DNA from 3 places in the Streptomyces sp. NEAU-174 genome. Region 3 is predicted to be linked to each of the others. Evidence: predicted binding sites of a transcription regulator. Region 3 holds the regulator's gene; each other region holds the start of a gene.
The links. Region 3 encodes HrcA, which represses chaperone genes, less so after heat shock. Its sites were predicted from a motif close to TTNGCACTCNGNNNNNCNGAGTGCNAA; they were not measured.
Positions count from the first base shown of each region.

Region 1: the regulator HrcA is predicted to act here: its motif matches at 4,316-4,342, upstream of groL (chaperonin GroEL).
Region 2: the regulator HrcA is predicted to act here: its motif matches at 3,670-3,696, upstream of ACT2CW_RS23805 (FmdB family zinc ribbon protein).

Region 1 covers NZ_JBQTCE010000001.1:259,570-266,043, forward strand. The annotation lists gene ACT2CW_RS01075 (hypothetical protein) at 1-80, opposite strand, end outside; gene ACT2CW_RS01080 (MurR/RpiR family transcriptional regulator) at 304-1,272, shown strand; gene murQ (N-acetylmuramic acid 6-phosphate etherase) at 1,471-2,412, shown strand; gene groL (chaperonin GroEL) at 2,528-4,153, opposite strand; gene ACT2CW_RS01095 (cold-shock protein) at 4,506-4,712, opposite strand; gene ACT2CW_RS01100 (MoaD/ThiS family protein) at 5,121-5,399, opposite strand; gene thrC (threonine synthase) at 5,396-6,474, opposite strand, start outside.
Region 2 covers NZ_JBQTCE010000008.1:118,110-124,583, forward strand. The annotation lists gene ACT2CW_RS23795 (penicillin acylase family protein) at 1-1,832, opposite strand, end outside; gene ACT2CW_RS23800 (potassium/proton antiporter) at 2,085-3,572, shown strand; gene ACT2CW_RS23805 (FmdB family zinc ribbon protein) at 3,707-4,072, shown strand; gene ACT2CW_RS23810 (S-methyl-5'-thioadenosine phosphorylase) at 4,172-5,017, shown strand; gene ACT2CW_RS23815 (RcpC/CpaB family pilus assembly protein) at 5,179-5,847, shown strand; gene mscL (large conductance mechanosensitive channel protein MscL) at 6,007-6,474, shown strand.
Region 3 covers NZ_JBQTCE010000009.1:119,185-125,658, reverse strand. The annotation lists gene ACT2CW_RS26415 (DUF3097 domain-containing protein) at 135-956, opposite strand; gene ACT2CW_RS26410 (MBL fold metallo-hydrolase) at 1,235-1,957, opposite strand; gene hrcA (heat-inducible transcriptional repressor HrcA) at 2,122-3,138, shown strand; gene dnaJ (molecular chaperone DnaJ) at 3,139-4,272, shown strand; gene ACT2CW_RS26395 (nitronate monooxygenase) at 4,372-5,463, shown strand; gene ACT2CW_RS26390 (16S rRNA (uracil(1498)-N(3))-methyltransferase) at 5,460-6,203, shown strand; gene ACT2CW_RS26385 (hypothetical protein) at 6,294-6,474, shown strand, end outside.

The DNA of each region.
Region 1 (6,474 bases), on a different contig from region 3:
TCGGCACGGGCGACCTCCCCCGCCGCGAGGTCGGCCAGGACGAGAGCGCGGGCCGCGTGCAGTGCCTGTTCGAGCTTCATGGGTCCCATTGTCACCTTTGCTTCCTCCTGTCGCCTGTTCGCTTCGTCCGCGGGCCCGGTCCGTCTCGGCTCGGTCCGTCCCGGCCCGCGACCGTTCGATTCCTCCGCCTCCCGGCTGCCCCGTCCGTCCCATCCGTCCCGGCTGCCCCGCGCCCGCTCGCCGACCCGCCGCGTCGTCGTCCGGAAGGTTGACGGGCACCCTGGCCGGAAATACTTTTCGCTGGTGAGTAGCGATCTGAAGGAAACTTTCATGCCTCCTCCGCAGCCCGACGCCACACCACCCACACCAGCACCCACACCCCTCGCCCCACCCGCCCCTGCCGCCCTCGCCGCCAAGGTCCGCACGTTAGCCCCCTCCATGACCCGGTCCATGCACCGCGTCGCCGAAGCCGTGGCGGGCGATCCGGCCGGTTGCGCGGCGCTCACCGTCACCGGGCTCGCCGAGCGGACCGGTACCAGTGAGGCCACGGTCGTCCGCACCTCCCGGCTGCTCGGCTACCCCGGATACCGGGATCTGCGCCTCGCGCTCGCCGCGCTCGCCGCCCAGCAGGCCGCCGGCCGGGCCCCGGCCGTCACCGCGGACATCGCGGTGGACAATCCGATCGGCGACGTGGTCACCAAGCTGGCGCGGGAGGAGCAGCAGTGCCTCGCCGACACCGCCGCCGGGCTGGACACCAGCCAGGTCGAGGCGGCCGTCTCGGCGCTGGCCGTCGCCCGCCGGATCGATGTGTACGGGGTCGGGGCGTCCAGCCTCGTCGGCCAGGACCTGGTCCAGAAGCTGCTGCGCATCGGGCTGATAGCCCACGCCCACGCCGATCCGCACCTCGCGGTCACCAACGCGGTCCAGCTGCACTCCGGCGACGTCGCCATCGCGATCACCCACTCCGGGCGTACGACGGACGTCATCGAGCCGCTGCGGGTGGCCTTCGAGCACGGGGCGACCACCGTCGCGATCACCGGACGGCCGAACGGCGAGGTCGCGCAGTACGCAGACCTGGTGCTCACCACCTCCACCGCCCGCGAGAGCGAGCTGCGCCCGGCGGCCATGTCCAGCCGGACCAGCCAGCTGCTGGTGGTGGACTGCCTGTTCATAGGGGTCGCCCAGCGGACGTACGAATCGGCCGCGCCCGCGCTCTCCGCGTCGTACGAGGCGCTCGCGCACCGCCACGATCCGCGTCCCGGGCCCCGCTGAGCCCGGCCGGTCCCACACCGCCCGACGGACCCGCCGCCCGACGGACCCGCCCACCGGTCCCGCCCGACGGACCCTCCGCCCGGCCCCGCCCTCGCGCTCCCACCCCCGATACCAGTCACTGTTTCGCCCGGTGACCGCCCTTCCAAGTCACCGTCACCCCCACCCTCACGCTGACGTACCGGAAAGAGCCGCTTCGCCATGACTACCGCCGACTCCGCACGGCTCCGCGCCCAGCTCGACACCCTGACCACCGAGGCGTTCCGCCCCGAACTCGCCGAGATCGACCGGCTCGAAACCCTCGAGATCGCCCGGATCATGAACGCGGAGGACGCCGCCGTCCCCACCGCCGTCGCCGGTCAGCTCCCCCGTATCGCCGCCGCCATCGACGCCATCGCCGCGCGGATGTCCCGTGGCGGCCGCCTCCTCTATACGGGCGCGGGCACCGCAGGACGGCTCGGGGTGCTCGACGCGAGCGAGTGCCCGCCCACCTTCAACACCCGGCCCGAGCAGGTCGTCGGGGTGATCGCGGGCGGCCCGGACGCCATGGTGACCTCGGTCGAGGGCGCGGAGGACAGCGCGGAGCTGGCCGCCCGGGACCTCGACCGGCTCGGGATCGGGCCCGACGACACCGTGATCGGCGTCTCGGCCTCCGGCCGCACCCCGTACGCCGTGGGCGCGGTCGAACACGCCCGGCGGCGCGGCGCGCTCACCGTGGGGCTGTCCTGCAACGCCGGTTCGGCGCTCGCCGCCGCGGCCGACCACGGCATCGAGGTCATCGTGGGGCCGGAGCTGCTCACCGGCTCGACCCGACTGAAGGCGGGCACGGCCCAGAAGCTGGTGCTCAACATGATCTCGACCATCACCATGATCCGGCTGGGCAAGACCTTCGGGAATCTGATGGTCGATGTGCGCGCGTCCAACGACAAGCTGCGCGCCCGTTCGCGGAGGATCGTCTTCCTGGCGACCGGCGCCTCCGACGAGCGGATCGAGAGCGCGCTGGCGGCCACGGACGGCGAGGTGAAGAACGCGATCCTGACCATCCTGGGCGAGGTGGACGCCCCGACCGCCGAGAAGCTCCTCGCCGAGGCGCACGGCCATCTGCGCGCCGCCCTGGAGGCCACCGAGGCCGCCACGGGGTGAGCCCCTCATCTGGGCACGGGGCCCGGATACGCCGTCGGGGCGGCACCCCTGGGAGAGGGTGCCGCCCCGACGTTCGGACGGTACGACCGACCGGCGAGCGAACGCGCCAAGTCGATCAGAAGTCCATGTCACCGCCCGGCATGCCGCCCGGAGCGCCCGCCGGGGCCGCCTTCTCCGGCTTGTCGGCGATGACGGCCTCGGTGGTGAGGAACAGCGCGGCGATCGACGCGGCGTTCTGGAGCGCGGAGCGCGTGACCTTGGCCGGGTCGATGATGCCCTCGGCGATCAGGTCCACGTACTCACCGGTCGCGGCGTTGAGGCCGTGACCCGGGGTCAGGTTGCGCACCTTCTCGACCACGACGCCGCCCTCGAGACCGGCGTTGACCGCGATCTGCTTCAGCGGGGCCTCCAGGGCCAGGCGCACGGCCTGGGCACCGGTGGCCTCGTCGCCCTCGAGCTCCAGCTTCTCGAAGACCGAGACGGTCTGGAGCAGGGCCACGCCACCACCGGCGACGATGCCCTCCTCGACGGCGGCCTTGGCGTTGCGCACCGCGTCCTCGATGCGGTGCTTGCGCTCCTTGAGCTCGACCTCGGTGGCGGCACCGGCCTTGATGACGGCCACGCCGCCGGCCAGCTTCGCCAGGCGCTCCTGGAGCTTCTCGCGGTCGTAGTCCGAGTCCGAGTTCTCGATCTCGGCACGGATCTGGTTGACGCGGCCCTGCACCTGCTCGGTGTCGCCGGCGCCGTCCACGATCGTGGTCTCGTCCTTGGTGACCGTGACCTTGCGGGCCCGGCCGAGCAGGTCGAGACCGGCGTTCTCCAGCTTGAGGCCGACCTCCTCGGAGATGACGGTGCCACCGGTAAGGATGGCGATGTCACCGAGCATGGCCTTACGGCGGTCACCGAAGCCCGGGGCCTTGACGGCGACGGACTTGAAGGTGCCACGGATCTTGTTGACGACCAGGGTGGCCAGGGCCTCGCCCTCGACGTCCTCGGCGATGATCAGCAGCGGCTTGCCCGACTGCATGACCTTCTCGAGCAGCGGGAGGAGGTCCTTCACGCTGCTGATCTTGGAGTTGACGATCAGGATGTACGGGTCGTCGAGCGACGCCTCCATACGCTCCATGTCCGTCGCGAAGTACGGGGAGATGTAGCCCTTGTCGAAGCGCATGCCCTCGGTGAGCTCGAGCTCGAGCCCGAAGGTCTGCGACTCCTCGACGGTGATGACACCTTCCTTGCCGACCTTGTCCATCGCCTCGGCGATGAGCTCACCGATCTGGGTGTCGGCGGCGGAGATGGAGGCGGTGGAGGCGATCTGCTCCTTGGTCTCCACGTCCTTGGCCTGCTCGAGGAGCTGGGCGGAGACGGCCTCGACGGCCTTCTCGATACCGCGCTTGAGCGCCATCGGGTTGGCACCCGCGGCGACGTTGCGCAGGCCCTCCTTGACCAGCGCCTGGGCGAGGACGGTCGCGGTCGTCGTGCCGTCACCGGCGACGTCGTCCGTCTTCTTCGCGACCTCCTTGACCAGCTCGGCGCCGATCTTCTCGTACGCGTCCTCGAGCTCGATCTCCTTGGCGATGGACACACCATCGTTGGTGATCGTGGGGGCGCCCCACTTCTTCTCGAGGACGACGTTGCGGCCCTTGGGGCCGAGGGTGACCTTGACGGCGTCGGCGAGCTGGTTCATCCCGCGCTCGAGGCCGCGCCGCGCCTCCTCGTCGAACGCGATGATCTTGGCCATGTGAAGTGGTCCTCCCAGAGACGGGGTGGATTGCTCCGGACCGCGCTGGCGCCCGCGACGGACGACCTGCCTGCCCCGCGGTTCCTTGCCCCGCATGGCCTGGCGGGCCTCACCGACCCGGTCCTTCTGTCACTCTCAACGTCAGAGTGCTAACGCCAATGATTAGCACTCGGGCCCATCGAGTGCAAGCGCCCGAAGGGCGTCCTTGAGGGGCGGTGGTCGGGCGACGGGTGGGCGCAAGCGCCCGAAGGGCGTACAGACCCCAGCGACCCGGGCACGCCGAAGGGTCCGTACCCTGTTCGGGGCACGGACCCTTCAGATTTGTTCGTTTCAGCTGCGTCGCGTCGGCGCGTCAGCCTACGGCCACGCGGACCATGTCGGCCTGCGGGCCCTTCTGACCCTGCGAGATCTCGAACTCGACCCGCTGGCCTTCCTCGAGGGTGCGGTACCCGTCCATCTGGATCGCGCTGTAGTGGACGAACACGTCCGCACCACCGTCGACCGCGATGAAGCCGTACCCCTTCTCCGCGTTGAACCACTTGACGGTGCCCTGAGCCATTCCTAACTCCCCTATTGCTGGCCCTTGCGCAGGACCGCACTCCGCGGACCCGGGTCAGACCTCACCCCCCGGATGTGGGGGGTGTGCGCCGGAACGCGTCGACCGCCGCTGAATGTATCCGTCCCAACGCCCTCTGCAACAGGTCAATCGGACGAGAATTCTGGGCACGGTCGAACGGTTAAAAGTGAGAAATTATGTGAAGTTCGGGCAAGCCGGGCCGGACATAAGGAACCAACCCGACAATTCGCGCTCACACTTTACGCACAACTTGACGAGTTCTCATATGTGGCTCCGACCCCGGAGCCGTCGGGGAATCCGGGCAACTGTATCGCGATTCCACACACGGAATCGCCCCGTCCGGTTGTCCCCGGACGGGGCGATGCCAAAGGTGAGGAGGGGGGCGCGGGGTCAGCAGCCGCCCGCGACCGCCGGGATGATCGAGATCCCGGCGCCGTCCGGGGTCGCCGTGGCCAGGCCGTCGGCGAAGCGGACGTCGTCGTCGTTGACGTAGACGTTCACGAAGCGGCGGAGCTTGCCGGTGTCGTCCAGGACGCGCGCCGAGATGCCCGCGTGGTTCTTCTCCAGGTCCGCCAGGACCTCGGCGAGGGTCGCGCCCTCGGCCGGGACCTCTGCCTGACCGCCGGTGTAGGTGCGGAGGATGGTCGGGATTCGGACGTTGACGCTCATGCGAGGCCAGCCTCTCGGAACGAGTCAAGGGTGGGTCGGATGATGGCGGAGGGACCCGTGGTGGGGGCCACCGCGTCGAGGGTCTTGAGGCCGTCGCCGGTGTTGAGCACGACGGTCGTCAGGGACGGGTCGAGCAGACCGTCCTCGATCAGCTTCTTGGTCACGCCGACGGTCACGCCGCCCGCGGTCTCCGCGAAGATCCCCTCGGTGCGGGCCAGCAGCTTGATGGCGTCGACGATCTGCTCGTCGTTCACGTCCTCCACCGCGCCGCCCGTACGGCGGGCGATGTCCAGGACGTACGGGCCGTCCGCGGGGTTGCCGATGGCCAGCGACTTGGCGATGGTCCGCGGCTTCTGCGGCCGTACGACGTCATGGCCGGCCTTGAAGGCGGCGGAGACCGGGGAGCAGCCCTCGGCCTGGGCGCCGAAGATCTTGTAGGGCCGGTCCTCGACCAGCCCGATCGCGATCAGCTCCTTCAGCCCCTTGTCGATCTTGGTGAGCTGGGAGCCGGAGGCGATCGGGATGACGATCTGGTCCGGCAGCCGCCAGCCGAGCTGCTCGCAGATCTCGTACGCCAGGGTCTTGGAGCCCTCGCCGTAGTACGGCCGCAGATTGACGTTGACGAAGCCCCAGCCCTCGCCCGCGGGGTCGCCAATCAGCTCGCTGCAAAAGCGGTTGACGTCGTCGTAGGTGCCCTCGATGCCGACCAGCTCACCGCCGTAGACCGCGGCCATGACGACCTTGCCCGCCTCCAGGTCGTGCGGGATGAAGACGCAGGAGCGGAAGCCCGCGCGGGCGGCCGCGGCGCCCACCGCGCCGGCGAGGTTGCCGGTGGAGGAGCAGGAGAGGGTGGTGAAGCCGAAGGTGCGGGCGGCCTGGACGGCGATGGCGACGACCCGGTCCTTGAAGGAGTGGGTCGGGTTCCCGGAGTCGTCCTTGATGTGCAGCTCACCGGTGACGCCGAGCTCACGGGCGAGGTGGTCGGCCTTGACCAACTGGGTGAAGCCGGGGTTCAGGCTCGGCAGCTGCGCCACGTCCGCGGGGACGGGCAGCAGCGGGGCATAGCGCCAGATGC
Region 2 (6,474 bases), on a different contig from region 3:
TTGGACTCGATGAGGTCGGTGATGCGCTGGCTCCGCGCGCCGTAGCCCCAGTCGTCGGTCAGCAGATACGGGTAGTTCTTCTTGTCTATGACGGCCTGGTTGGCGGTGACGATATAGCCGCGGTCGGGGTTGAGTTCCCAGGGCAGCGCGGACTGCGGAATGTACTTGCTCCACTTGTAGCGCGAGTCCCAGCCGGGCGCCGGATAGCGGCCGTCGCCCTTGGAGCGCACCGGGATCTGACCGGGCGCCTGGTAGCCGATGTTGCCCTTGGTGTCGGCGTAGATGAGGTTCTGGGAGGGGACCGCGAAGTCGCGGGCCGCCTTACGGAAGTCGCTGAAGTTCTTGGCGGTGTTGAGCTTGAAGACCGAGTCCATGGTGTTGGACGGGTTCAGCGCGGTCCACTTCAGCGCCACCGCGTAGCCGTCGCCGCGGTCGGGGGCCACGTCATCGGCGCCGGTGCCCACCGGGGCGCTCTTACCGACGTCGGCGAGTTCGTCGTCGCGGTCGGAGACGATCGGGCCGTTGTTGGTGGTGCGGACGGTGATCCTACGGCTCGCGCCGCCCGCGACCTTGATGGTCTCCTCGCGGGTGGTGAACGGGAGCTGCTTGCCGTCGTAGAGATAGCCGTCGGAGGTGACCTTCTCCAGGTACAGGTCGCTGACGTCGGCGCCGAGGTTGGTCATGCCCCAGCTGATGTCCTGATTGTGACCTATGACCACACCGGGCAGACCGGCGAAGGTGAAGCCCGCCGCGTCGAACGGACACTCGCTGGTGACCTGCTTGCAGTGCAGCCCCATCTGGTACCAGACGGACGGCAGCTGGGGCGCCAGGTGCGGATCGTTGGCGAGCAGCGGCTTGCCGGTGGTCGTGTACTTGCCGGAGACCACCCACGAGTTGGAGCCGATACCGGTCCCGTTCGGGCCCAGCAGCGCCGGGACGTCGTCCAGGGTCTTGGAGAGCGAGGACAGCTGCGTCTGAAGCCCCTGAGCGGCTCCGGTGGCCCCTCCGTCCACCGAGCCGGTGCCGCCCGTGCCGCCCGTGGAGCCGGCCGGGGTGCCCTTGGGATCGAACTCGTCCGTGACCTCGTTGACGGCGCCGCCCTGGACGATCGGCTTGTTCCGGCTGTACGGGTAGGACGGGTAGAGCTCGTCTATCTGCTTGGCGCTGAGCCGGTTGGAGGCCAGGGCGCGGTCCACCTCGTCCTGCATGTTGCCGCGCAGGTCCCAGGCCATCGCCTTCAGCCACGCCAACGAGTCGACCGGGGTCCACTTCTCGGGCTTGTAGCCGTCGTTCTTGAAGTCCAGGGCCGCGTACTCGACCGACAGCGCGTCCCCTTGGTGGTCCTTGAGGTAGGCGTTGACGCCGTCGGAGTAGGCTCGCAGATACTTCTTTGTCGAGGCCGACACCTTGGTGTCGTACTCCTGCTTGGCCACCCGGTGCCAGCCCATGGTGCGCAGGAACGCGTCGGTCTCCAGCTGGCCGGAACCGAACATCTCCGAGAGCCGGCCCGCGGTCATATGGCGGCGGACGTCCATCTCCCAGAAGCGATCCTGGGCCTGGACGAACCCCTGGGCGCGGAAGAGGTCCTCGGAGGTGCCGGCGTAGATCTGAGGTATCCCGTAGCCGTCACGTTTGACCTGTACGGGGCCGGACAACCCCTTCAGCTGTAGCGATCCCGTGGTCTCCGGGAATGAGGCTCGAACGGTACTGATGCTCCAGTACGCGCCGTAGCCGACGCCCCCGACGAGCAGCAGCACGACTGCGATCACGATCAGGCGGAGACGTCGGCTCTTCTTCTTTTTGGGAGAAGAGCCGGTTGTGTTGGCGGGCATCGCTGTCCTTCGAGGGGCAGGGTGAACCTGGAGTGCTGGAGCAACCATAGGCGCAGCGCTGTCGCCGCCCCTACGCGGAGTCATGACTGACGTCCTGCACCGGCCACCGTCCCGGCTCGTACACCTCGGCGAAGCCTTCTCGTGGGAGGCTCGCGTCAAGATCCCGTAAAATGTTAGATAAGGCAATGAAGTTCCGGTCGGTGGGGACCCCTTCGCAGCGTTCCCTCCGCTCCCGCGAGAAAGGGTCGGCCCCTGACTGTTCACCACCTCAATGAACTGCTGTTGATCTGCTCCCTCGTCCTGCTCGTCGCGGTGGCGGCCGTAAGGGTGTCATCACGCAGTGGACTGCCCACGCTGCTGATCTATCTCGGGATCGGCGTCGCCATCGGCACGGACGGGATCGGCGTCACCTTCAACGACGCCGAGCTGACGCAGATCCTCGGCTACGCCGCGCTGGTCGTCATCCTGGCCGAAGGCGGTCTGGGCACGAAGTGGGGCGAGATCAAACCCGCCCTGCCCGCGGCCGCCGTCCTGTCCACCGTGGGCGTCGCGGTAAGCGTGGGGATCACCGCGGCGGCAGGGCACTACGTGGTGGGACTGGACTGGCGGCAGGCGCTGATCATCGGCGCGGTGGTGTCGTCCACGGACGCGGCGGCGGTCTTCTCGGTGCTGCGCACGGTGCCGCTGCCCAAGCGGCTCACGGGCGTCCTGGAGGCGGAGTCGGGCTTCAACGACGCCCCTGTGGTGATCCTGGTGGTCGCCTTCTCCAGCCAGGGCCCCATGGATTCCTGGTACTCCCTGATCGGCACGATCGCCCTGGAGCTGGCGATCGGCGCGGTGATCGGCATCGCGGTCGGCTGGCTGGGCGCCTACGGCCTGCGTCATGTGGCGCTGCCCGCCTCGGGTCTGTACCCGATCGCGGTGATCGCCATCGCGGTGACCGCCTACGCGGAGGGTTCGCTGGCGCACGGGTCCGGCTTCCTCGCCGTCTACCTCGCCTCGCTCATCATGGGCAACGCACGGCTGCCGCACTGGCCGGCGACGCGCGGCTTCGCCGAGGGGCTGGGCTGGCTCGCCCAGATCGGGATGTTCGTCCTGCTGGGGCTGCTGGTCACCCCGCATGAACTGGGCGATGACATCCTGCCCGCCCTCGCGGTGGGGCTGGTGCTGACCGTGGTGGCCCGCCCGGTGTCGGTCCTGGTCAGCACGGCGCCGTTCCGGCTGCCCTGGCGGGAGAAGGCGCTGCTGTCCTGGGCGGGGCTGCGCGGGGCGGTGCCGATCGTGCTGGCGACCATCCCGATGGTCAGCGATGTGCCCGACAGCCGCAGGATCTTCAACATCGTCTTCGTGCTGGTGATCGTCTACACCCTGGTCCAGGGGCCGACGCTGCCCTGGCTCGCCCCCCGGTTGCGACTCGAGGAGCCCGAACCGGCCGACCTGGGCATCGAGTCGGCGCCACTGGAGCGGCTGCGCGGTCATCTGCTGTCGGTGTCGATCCCCCAGTCGTCCAAGATGCACGGCGTCGAGGTCGGCGAGCTGCGGCTGCCCCCGGGGGCCGCGGTCACCCTGGTGGTCCGGGACGAGACCAGCTTCGTACCGCTGCCCTCCACGATGCTGCGGCGCGGCGACGAGCTGCTGGTGGTGGCCACGGACCCGGTGCGCGACGCGGCGGAGCGGCGGCTGCGGGCGGTGGGCCGGGGCGGCAAGCTGGCGGGCTGGCTGGGCATGGGAGCGGGGTGAGGGGGCCTGTCGGAGGCCGCCTCGGGCGGTGTGTTCGATCACCGCATGCCTCGTCCCAGTGGACTGACGCGCGGGAATACTGCACTATGGAGCGTCGTTAGCACTCATTGAGTGAGAGTGCCAGGAGGAAGAACGTGCCGACCTATCAGTACCAGTGCACCGAGTGCGGCGAGGGCCTCGAGGCGGTGCAGAAGTTCAGCGACGACGCGCTCACCGAGTGCCCCAACTGCAAGGGACGCCTGAAGAAGGTGTTCTCGGCGGTCGGCATCGTGTTCAAGGGTTCCGGCTTCTACCGGAACGACAGCCGCTCCTCCTCCAGCAGCTCGAGCGGCGGTTCCAACAAGCCGGCTGCGAAGAGCGACAGCTCCGGCTCGTCGTCCTCCTCGTCCTCGGACTCGTCTTCGTCCTCGGGCTCCTCTTCCTCGTCCTCCTCCTCGACGTCTTCGTCGTCGACGCCCTCCTCGGCGTCTTCGTCCTCGACGTCGAGCTCGGCCGCCTGATCCGGCCGCCTGGTTCTTCTGCTTCAGCGACACCCCGTCACCTCCCCCGGGAGGCGGCGGGGTGTCGTTCGCGTGGGCGCGGGTGGCTAGGGTGATCACATGGTCGAGACCAGCAGGCAAGCAGACATAGGGGTCATCGGAGGATCGGGGTTCTACACGTTCCTCGACGACGTGACCGAGATCACCGTGGAGACTCCCTATGGGGCGCCGAGCGACTCGCTCGTCCTCGGCGACATCGAGGGGCGCCGGGTCGCCTTCCTCCCGCGGCACGGCCGCAAGCACCATCTGCCGCCGCACCGCATCAACTACCGCGCCAACCTCTGGGCCCTGCGCTCGCTCGGGGTGCGGCAGGTCTTCGGCCCGTGCGCGGTCGGCGGACTTCAGCCGGAGTACGGGCCTGGCACGCTGCTCGTCCCGGACCAGCTGGTGGACCGCACCAAGGGACGTACGCAGACCTACTTCGACGGCGAGCAGCTGCCGGACGGCCGGATCCCGAACGTGGTGCACACCACATTCGCCGACCCGTACTGCCCGGTGGGCCGGAAGGCGGCCGTGGACGCGGCGCGCGGACGCGGCTGGGAGCCGGTGGACGGCGGGACGATGTGCGTCGTCGAGGGGCCGCGCTTCTCGACCCGCGCCGAATCGCGCTGGCATGCGGCGCAGGGCTGGTCGGTGGTCGGCATGACGGGCCATCCGGAGGCAGTGCTCGCCCGTGAACTGGGGCTCTGCTACACGTCGTTGACGCTGGTCACCGACCTGGACGCGGGAGTCGAGACCGGCGAGGGCGTCACCCACACCGAGGTGCTGAAGGTCTTCGGGGAGAACGTGGGCCGACTGCGCGAGGTGCTCTTCGACGCGGTGGGCAGGCTGCCGGAGACCTCCACCCGGGACTGCCTGTGCACCCACGCCCACGACGGCTGGGACCTGGGGATCGAACTTCCGTAGACGCGGTGCGGGGTCGCCGGACGGGGCGGGGGTCGCTCGGTCGGGTGGCCGAGTTATCCACAGCCCGGTGGCCGTCCACAGGCCCGAGCGGGACCGGGTGGGGGCAGGCATGGTGAGGGGGCCAGAAGCACTCGGACCCTCACGGCAGGCGGTGATGTGCCATGTCCCATCCGTCCCCCACCCTCGCGTTACCCCGCTCCGCTCCCCCGGCCCGTGCGGTGGCCCGCTTCGATCCGGTGCGCACCGGGCGCACCGGTGGATTCGGGCTGCGGCGGACCGTGCGGCGACGCCGTCGTGCGATGGCGGCCGGGCTCGCGCTGACGGCCGCCGCGCTCGCGGCCGCCGCACCGTCCGGCCGGGAGCACACGGACGCGGTGTCCTCCCGGGCGCCCGCGCCCACGGGTGAGGAGCGGCGGGGCGGCCCGCGCCCCGCCATGGTCTCGGCGCCGGTCCGGATCGCCGACGCCGCGGCGGTACGGCTGCTGCACCCAGGCGACCGGGTGGATGTGCTGGCCACGCCGCTGCCGGACGCCGCACGGGCCCGCTCGTCCGGTGCTGCGGCGCGGGTGGTCGCGCGTGGGGTCCGGGTGGCCGAGGTGCCGGGGTCTCGAAGCGCCCGCGCGACGGACAGCGAAGCCGACGGCGGCGCGCCGGAGGCCGATGTGGAAGCGGATGCGAGCGGCGACGGGGCGCCGGACAGCGGCACGCTCGACGGCCCGGCGGACGGCGGCGGGGCGCTGGTGGTGCTGACGGTGCCGCAAGCGGACGCCACCGCGCTGGCCGGGGCCGCGGCCGACTCCCGACTGGCGGTGACGCTATGCCGCCGCTGACTCCCCCAACTCCCCCGGCTCCGCCGACTCCCCCGACTCCCCTGATGCCCCTCTCACCTGCGGGTGTAGGTTGCGGAACCGTCCGCTCAAGCACCGACGCGGCGAAAGAGAGGCAGTGGGTTGAGTCAGGAGAAGGTGACCGAGGAGAAGCAGAGCGTCATGGAGGGGTTCAAAGCCTTCCTGATGCGCGGCAATGTGATCGACCTGGCCGTCGCGGTCGTCATCGGAGCCGCTTTCACCGCCGTCGTGAACTCGATAGTGAAGGGCCTCATCAACCCCATAGTCGGAGCCTTCGGCACGAAGGACCTCGAGAAGTACCGCTCCTGTCTCAAGGCGCCCTGCGAGACCAACGCCACGGGCGATATCGTCCACGGCATCCCGATCCTCTGGGGAAGCGTGCTTTCCGCCGTGCTGACCTTCCTGATCACCGCGGCGGTGGTGTACTTCCTGATGGTGCTGCCGATGTCGCGCTATCTGGCGCGGAAGGCCGCCAAGGAGGCGCAGGCGGAGGAGGAGCAGGCCGTCGCGGACGCCGAGGAGATCATTCTGCTGCGCGAGATCCGCGACGAGCTGGTGGCACAGCGCGCCACCGTCCGCGACGGTGGCGGCAGCGGCTCCAGCGCCTAG
Region 3 (6,474 bases):
CCGAGACCGTCAGCCCCGTACGGAGACCGCCAGCCCCTTACGGCGGCCATCAGCCCCGTACGCAGGCCGCCACCCCACCCCCGTACGGAACCCTCAAGCCCCATACCAAGACCGTCAGCCCCGCCCGGCGGCCATCAGCCCCGTGGGGCCGTCACGAAGTCGATCAGCTCCTCCACCCGCCCCAGGAGCTCCGGCTGGAGGTCCTTGTAGGAGTGGACCGAGGACAGGATCCGCTGCCAGGCGGCCCCGGTGTTCTCCGGCCAGCCCAGGGCGCGGCAGACGCCCTTCTTCCAGTCCTGGCCGTGCGGCACCGTCGGCCAGGCCGGGATGGAGAGGGAGGACGGCTTCACGGCCTCCCAGATGTCGATGTAGGGGTGGCCGAGGACCAGCACATGCTCGCCGGTGACCTGCGCGGCGATACGGGACTCCTTGGAGCCCGTCACCAGATGGTCGACGAGGACGCCGAGCCGGGCGTCCGGGCCGGGGGCGAAGTCGTCCACGATGGCGGGCAGGTCGTCGACGCCCTCCAGGTACTCCACGACGACGCCCTCGATGCGCAGATCGTCGCCCCAGACCCGCTCGACCAGCTCCGCGTCATGGCGCCCCTCGACATAGATGCGACCCGCGCGGGCGACCCTCGCACGGGCTCCCGGCACGGCGATCGACCCCGAGGCCGTGCGCCGCGGCGCGCTGGGGGCCGCCGCGCGCGGGCGTACGAGCGTGACGACACGCCCCTCGAGCAGAAAACCGCGCGGCTCCATGGGGAAGACGCGATGTTTGCCGAAGCGGTCCTCCAGAGTGACCGTCGGACCCTGGGCGGTCTTCTCACAGCGGATCACGGCACCACAGAATCCGGTGGTGACCTCCTCCACGACGAGGTCCGGTTCGGCGGGGACCTCAGGGGCGGGCCGCTGCCGCTTCCAGGGCGGGGTCAGGTCCGGGTCGTACTGTCGCATCCGGATGACGATAGCGCGCGCCGGCCACCCGCTCCCGCAGACGCGCAACCGGGCGAACGACTAGGCGAACGCCTAGACCGACGGCTACCGACGGCTACCGAAGGCTAAGCGGATCGGTGGAAGTCGGCCGCGGTTCGGGTGCGTCCCGAAGGGGCGCGGGGCTGTGTCGATATGCGGCTCCGCCGCGGCTGTGTCGATATGCGGCTCCGCCGCGTGGGACCAGCCACGACGGCGCCGCAGACGATCGACGGCAGGTCGGGGCACTTCCGGCGAAGCGCTTAGCCGGACACGCCGAAGCGGGCGGCCAGTTCGTCGCGTTGGGCCCGTACGAACGCGGCGTCCACCACGGAGCCGTGCCCCGGGACGTACCGCGCGTCCGTGCCGCCGAGGGCGAGCAGCCGGTCGAGGGCGGCGGGCCAGTGGCCGGGGATCGCGTCGGGCCCGGCCTGGGGCGTCCCGGACTCCTCCACCAGATCGCCGCAGAAGACCACCTCGGGCCGGCCGGGCACCAGGACGGCCAGGTCATGGGCGGTGTGGCCCGGCCCCACATTGGCCAGCAGCGCCGTACGGCCGCCCAGGTCGAGGCTGAGCTCCCCGCAGACCAGGTGGTGCGGGGAGACCAGATGGTCCACCGCCTCGGTGGCGGCGTCCCGGTCCACCCCGTGGCGGATCGCGTCCTCGCGCAGCGTCTCCCGCTCACGGCGCAGCAGCTCGTCCAGGCCCGTGGCCCCGTAGACCTCGCAGCCCGCGAAGGCGGCCGAGCCCAGGACATGGTCGAAGTGCGGATGGGTGAACGCGATCCGGGTGGGGCGGCGGCCGGTCAGCCGGGTGATCCCGGAGCGCAGTTCGGCCCCGGCGCGCAGGGTCGCGCCGGTGTCCACGACGAGGATGTCGGTCCGTCCGACGACCACGCCGACCGTCTCGTCCCACTCCGGCATCCGACGGCGGGCCACACCGGGCGCGAGCCGCTCCCAGCCGGCCTCTTCCCAACACGTCTCCATACCGCGACGCTAGCTCAACGGGGGTGGGGGAGAGTTGCTGCCGACGGCGGCTCTTGCCCATGCCACCGCACCCCGCCGTACACTGGCGGAGGGGCTCTGGCACTCGTGCCCGGTGAGTGCCAGACGGATGACCTGATGAGACCGCTGGACTGGAGGTGCGCGGGGTGCTCAGCGAACGCAGACTCGAGGTGCTGCGTGCCATTGTCCAGGACTATGTGGGGACGGAGGAGCCGGTCGGCTCCAAGGCGCTCACCGAGCGGCATCGGCTGGGGGTCTCGCCGGCCACGGTGCGTAACGACATGGCCGCTCTGGAGGACGAGGGGTTCATCGCCCAGCCGCATACGAGCGCCGGGCGGATCCCCACGGACAAGGGCTATCGCCTCTTCGTGGACAAGCTGGCCGGAGTCAAGCCGCTGTCCAGCCCGGAGCGGCGGGCCATTCAGAACTTCCTGGACGGTGCGGTCGACCTCGACGACGTGGTGGGGCGCACGGTCCGGCTGCTGGCGCAGCTGACCCGGCAGGTGGCGGTGGTGCAGTATCCGTCGCTGACCCGCTCGACGGTGCGCCATGTGGAGCTGCTCCCGCTGGCCCCGGCCCGGGTGATGCTGGTGCTGATCACCGACACCGGGCGGGTGGAGCAGCGCATGGTCGACTGCCCCACTCCGGTCACCGAGGATTCGCTCGCCGATCTGCGCGCCCGGCTCAACAGCCGGGTCGTGGGGCGGCGTTTCGCGGATGTGCCGCAGTTGGTGCAGGATCTTCCGGAGTCCTTCGAACAGGAGGACCGGGGGACCGTCTCGATCGTGTTGTCGACCTTGCTCGAGACGCTCGTGGAGGAGACCGAGGAGCGGCTGATGATCGGCGGCACCGCGAACCTCACGCGTTTCGTGCATGATTTCCCCCTGACGATCCGGCCCGTTCTGGAGGCACTCGAGGAGCAGGTCGTCCTCCTCAAGCTGCTGGGCGAGGCCAAGGACTCGGGTATGACCGTGCGGATCGGGCATGAGAATGCTCACGAGGGGCTGACTGCCACCTCGGTCGTCGCGGTCGGCTACGGTTCCGGCGACGAGGCGGTCGCCAAACTCGGCGTGGTCGGACCGACCCGCATGGACTACCCCGGAACGATGGGAGCGGTACGCGCAGTGGCACGTTACGTCGGACAGATCCTGGCGGAGTCGTAAGTGGCGACGGACTACTACGCAGTCCTGGGCGTGCCTCGTGATGCCTCGCAGGACCAGATCAAGAAGGCATTCCGGCGGCTCGCCCGAGAGCTGCATCCGGACGTGAACCCGGATCCGAAGACCCAGGAGCGGTTCAAGGAGATCAACGCCGCTTATGAGGTCTTGTCGGACCCGCAGAAGAAGCAGGTCTACGACCTGGGCGGGGACCCGAACGCCGGGCCGGGCGGCGGTGGCGCCGGTGGCTTCGGCGCGGGTTTCGGCAACTTCTCCGACATCATGGACGCGTTCTTCGGCACCGCCTCGCAGCGCGGTCCGCGTTCCAGGACCCGGCGCGGTCAGGACGCGATGATCCGGCTGGACGTGGAGCTCAGCGAGGCCGCGTTCGGGACCACCAAGGACATCCAGGTCGACACCGCGGTCGTCTGCACGACGTGCAGCGGCGAGGGCGCGGCGCCGGGCACCTCGGCGCAGACCTGTGACATGTGCCGTGGCCGCGGTGAGGTCTCCCAGGTGACGCGGTCCTTCCTGGGCCAGGTCATGACCTCGCGGCCGTGCCCGCAGTGCCAGGGCTTCGGCACCGTGGTGCCGACCCCGTGCCCGGAGTGCGCGGGCGACGGCCGGATCCGCTCGCGGCGCACCCTTACGGTGAAGATCCCCGCCGGTGTGGACAACGGCACCAGGATCCAGCTGGCCGGTGAGGGCGAGGTCGGACCGGGCGGCGGCCCGGCGGGCGACCTGTACGTGGAGATCCACGAGGTGCCGCACCCCGTCTTCCAGCGGCGCGGCGACGACATGCACTGCACGGTGACGATCCCGATGACCGCGGCGGCCCTCGGCACCAAGGTGCCGCTGGAGACGCTGGACGGCCTGGAGGAGATCGACATCCGGCCCGGCACCCAGTCCGGCCAGTCGGTCCCGCTGCACCAGCGCGGCGTCACCCATCTGCGCGGCGGCGGCCGGGGCGACCTGATCGTGCACGTCGAGGTGACCACCCCGACCAAGCTCGACCCGGAGCAGGAGGAGCTGCTGCGGCGGCTGTCCAAGCTGCGCGGCGAGGAGCGCCCGACCGGCGAGTTCAAGCCGGGGCAGCAGGGGCTGTTCTCGCGGCTGAAGGACGCGTTCAACGGACGGTAGGCACTCCGGGCCGGGAGACGGACCGCGGGGAGCCGCTGATCTCCGCGCCGCCCTTGATCCGGTGGTGAGCCCGTGCGGAGGGCATGACACGATGTGGCCATGTCCTCCGCGCTGACCGATCTCTACCGGTACCCGATCGTGCAGGCGCCGATGGCGGGTGGAGCCTCCTGCCCGCAGCTCGCCGCCACTGTCTCCGAGGCCGGTGGCCTCGGTTTCCTCGCCGCCGGCTACAAGACGCCGGAGGCGATGTATGAGGAGATCAAACAGCTGCGGGGGCTGACCGACCGGCCCTTCGGCATGAATCTGTTCATGCCGCAGCCGCCCAACCCCGACCCGGCCGCCGTCGCGGCCTACGGCGAGCGGCTCGCGGGCGAGGCGGCCTGGTACGAGACCTCGCTGGGCGACCCGGAGTCGGGCTCGGACGACGCGTACGACGCCAAGCTCGCCGTGCTTCTCGACAACCCCGTTCCGGTCGTCTCGTTCACCTTCGGCTGCCCGACCCGCGCCGTCCTCGACGCCCTCGCCAAGGTCGGCACCCGTACGGTCGTCACCGTGACCTCGCCCGTCGAGGCGCAGACCGCCCAGTGGGCGGGCGCCGACGCCGTCTGTGTGCAGGGCGTGGAGGCCGGCGGCCACCAGGGCACGTACAGCAATGACCCGGCCGCGGACGGGATGGGTGTCGGACTCGGGCTGCTGTCGCTGATCACGCTGGTCCGTGAGTACGTCCAGATCCCGATCATCGCGGCGGGCGGGATCATGCGCGGTTCGCAGATCGCCGCCGCGCTGTCCGCGGGCGCGGTCGCGGCCCAGCTGGGGACCGCGTTCCTGGTGTGCCCCGAGTCCGGGGCGAACGCCCTGCACAAGCAGGCGATGACGGATCCGCTGTTCGGCCGCACCGAGCTGACCCGCGCCTTCTCCGGGCGCCCGGCCCGGGGCCTGGTCAACCGCTTCATGCGCGAGCACGCCCCGTACGCGCCCGCCGCCTACCCCCAGCTGCACCACATGACTTCCGGCCTCCGTAAGGCGGCCGCCAAGGCGGGTGACCCCCAGGGGATGGCGCTGTGGGCCGGGCAGGGTCACCGGCTGGCGCGTGATCTGCCCGCCGCGCGGCTGGTGGAGATGCTCGCGATGGAACTCGACGCGGCTCGGGCCGCGTTGGGCCTTCAGCCCCAGCGGGGTGCGGTGTCGTGACCGCCCCGGTGTTCGTGGCCGACTCCCTGGCGGGGGCGGCCGCGGGGGCCCGGGTCCGGCTGGAGGGCCCGGAGGGACGCCACGCGGTGTCCGTAAGGCGGCTGCGCGTCGGTGAGCCGGTCGTGCTGACGGACGGCCACGGTACGGGCGTCCAGGGCACCGTGGCGGCCGTGGAGGGCAAGGACCGGCTGGAGGTCGCGGTGGACGAGGTGCGCCGGGAGACGGCCCCGGACCCGAGGATCACCGTCGTCCAGGCGCTGCCCAAGGGCGACCGGGGCGAACTGGCGGTGGAGACCATGACGGAGACCGGCGTGGACGCCGTCGTGCCGTGGTCGGCCGCCCGCTGTATCACCCAGTGGAAGGGCGAGCGCGGACTCAAGGCGCTCGGCAAGTGGCGGTCGACCGCGCGCGAGGCGGGCAAGCAGTCCCGTCGGCTGACCTTCCCCGAGGTCACGGACGCGATGACGACCCGGCAGGTCGCCCGGCTGCTCGCCGAGGCCCGATTCGCCGCCGTGCTCCACGAGGAGGGCGGCGAACCGCTCGCGACGGCCCAACTGCCCACGAGTGGCGAGATCGTGCTGGTCGTCGGGCCCGAAGGGGGCGTATCTCCCGAGGAGTTGGCCGCCTTCGCCGAGGCGGGCGCGCGGCCGTACCGGCTGGGCCCGAGCGTGCTGCGCACCTCCACGGCCGGAACGGCGGCCGCCGCGCTGCTGCTCGGCCGCACCGGCCGCTGGGGCTGAGAGACCCCTCCGGGGGCCATCCGTCGGGCACGCCCGCACCTGGCCGAGGACGGCCTTCCGGTTGGCGGCGGCCGATGGGAACCTACCCCCATGGGGGTATTGAGCCAGGCAAGGCAGGCACGACGGGCACGGTGGGCACGGCAGGCACGAGGAGGACGGACGCTCTTCGCCGTCGCGGCGGTCGGCGCGGCGGTGGCCGTGGTGACGGCATGTGAGCCCACGGGCGGCGGCATCAGCTCCGTGACGATCGCGATCACCACGGACCAGGTCG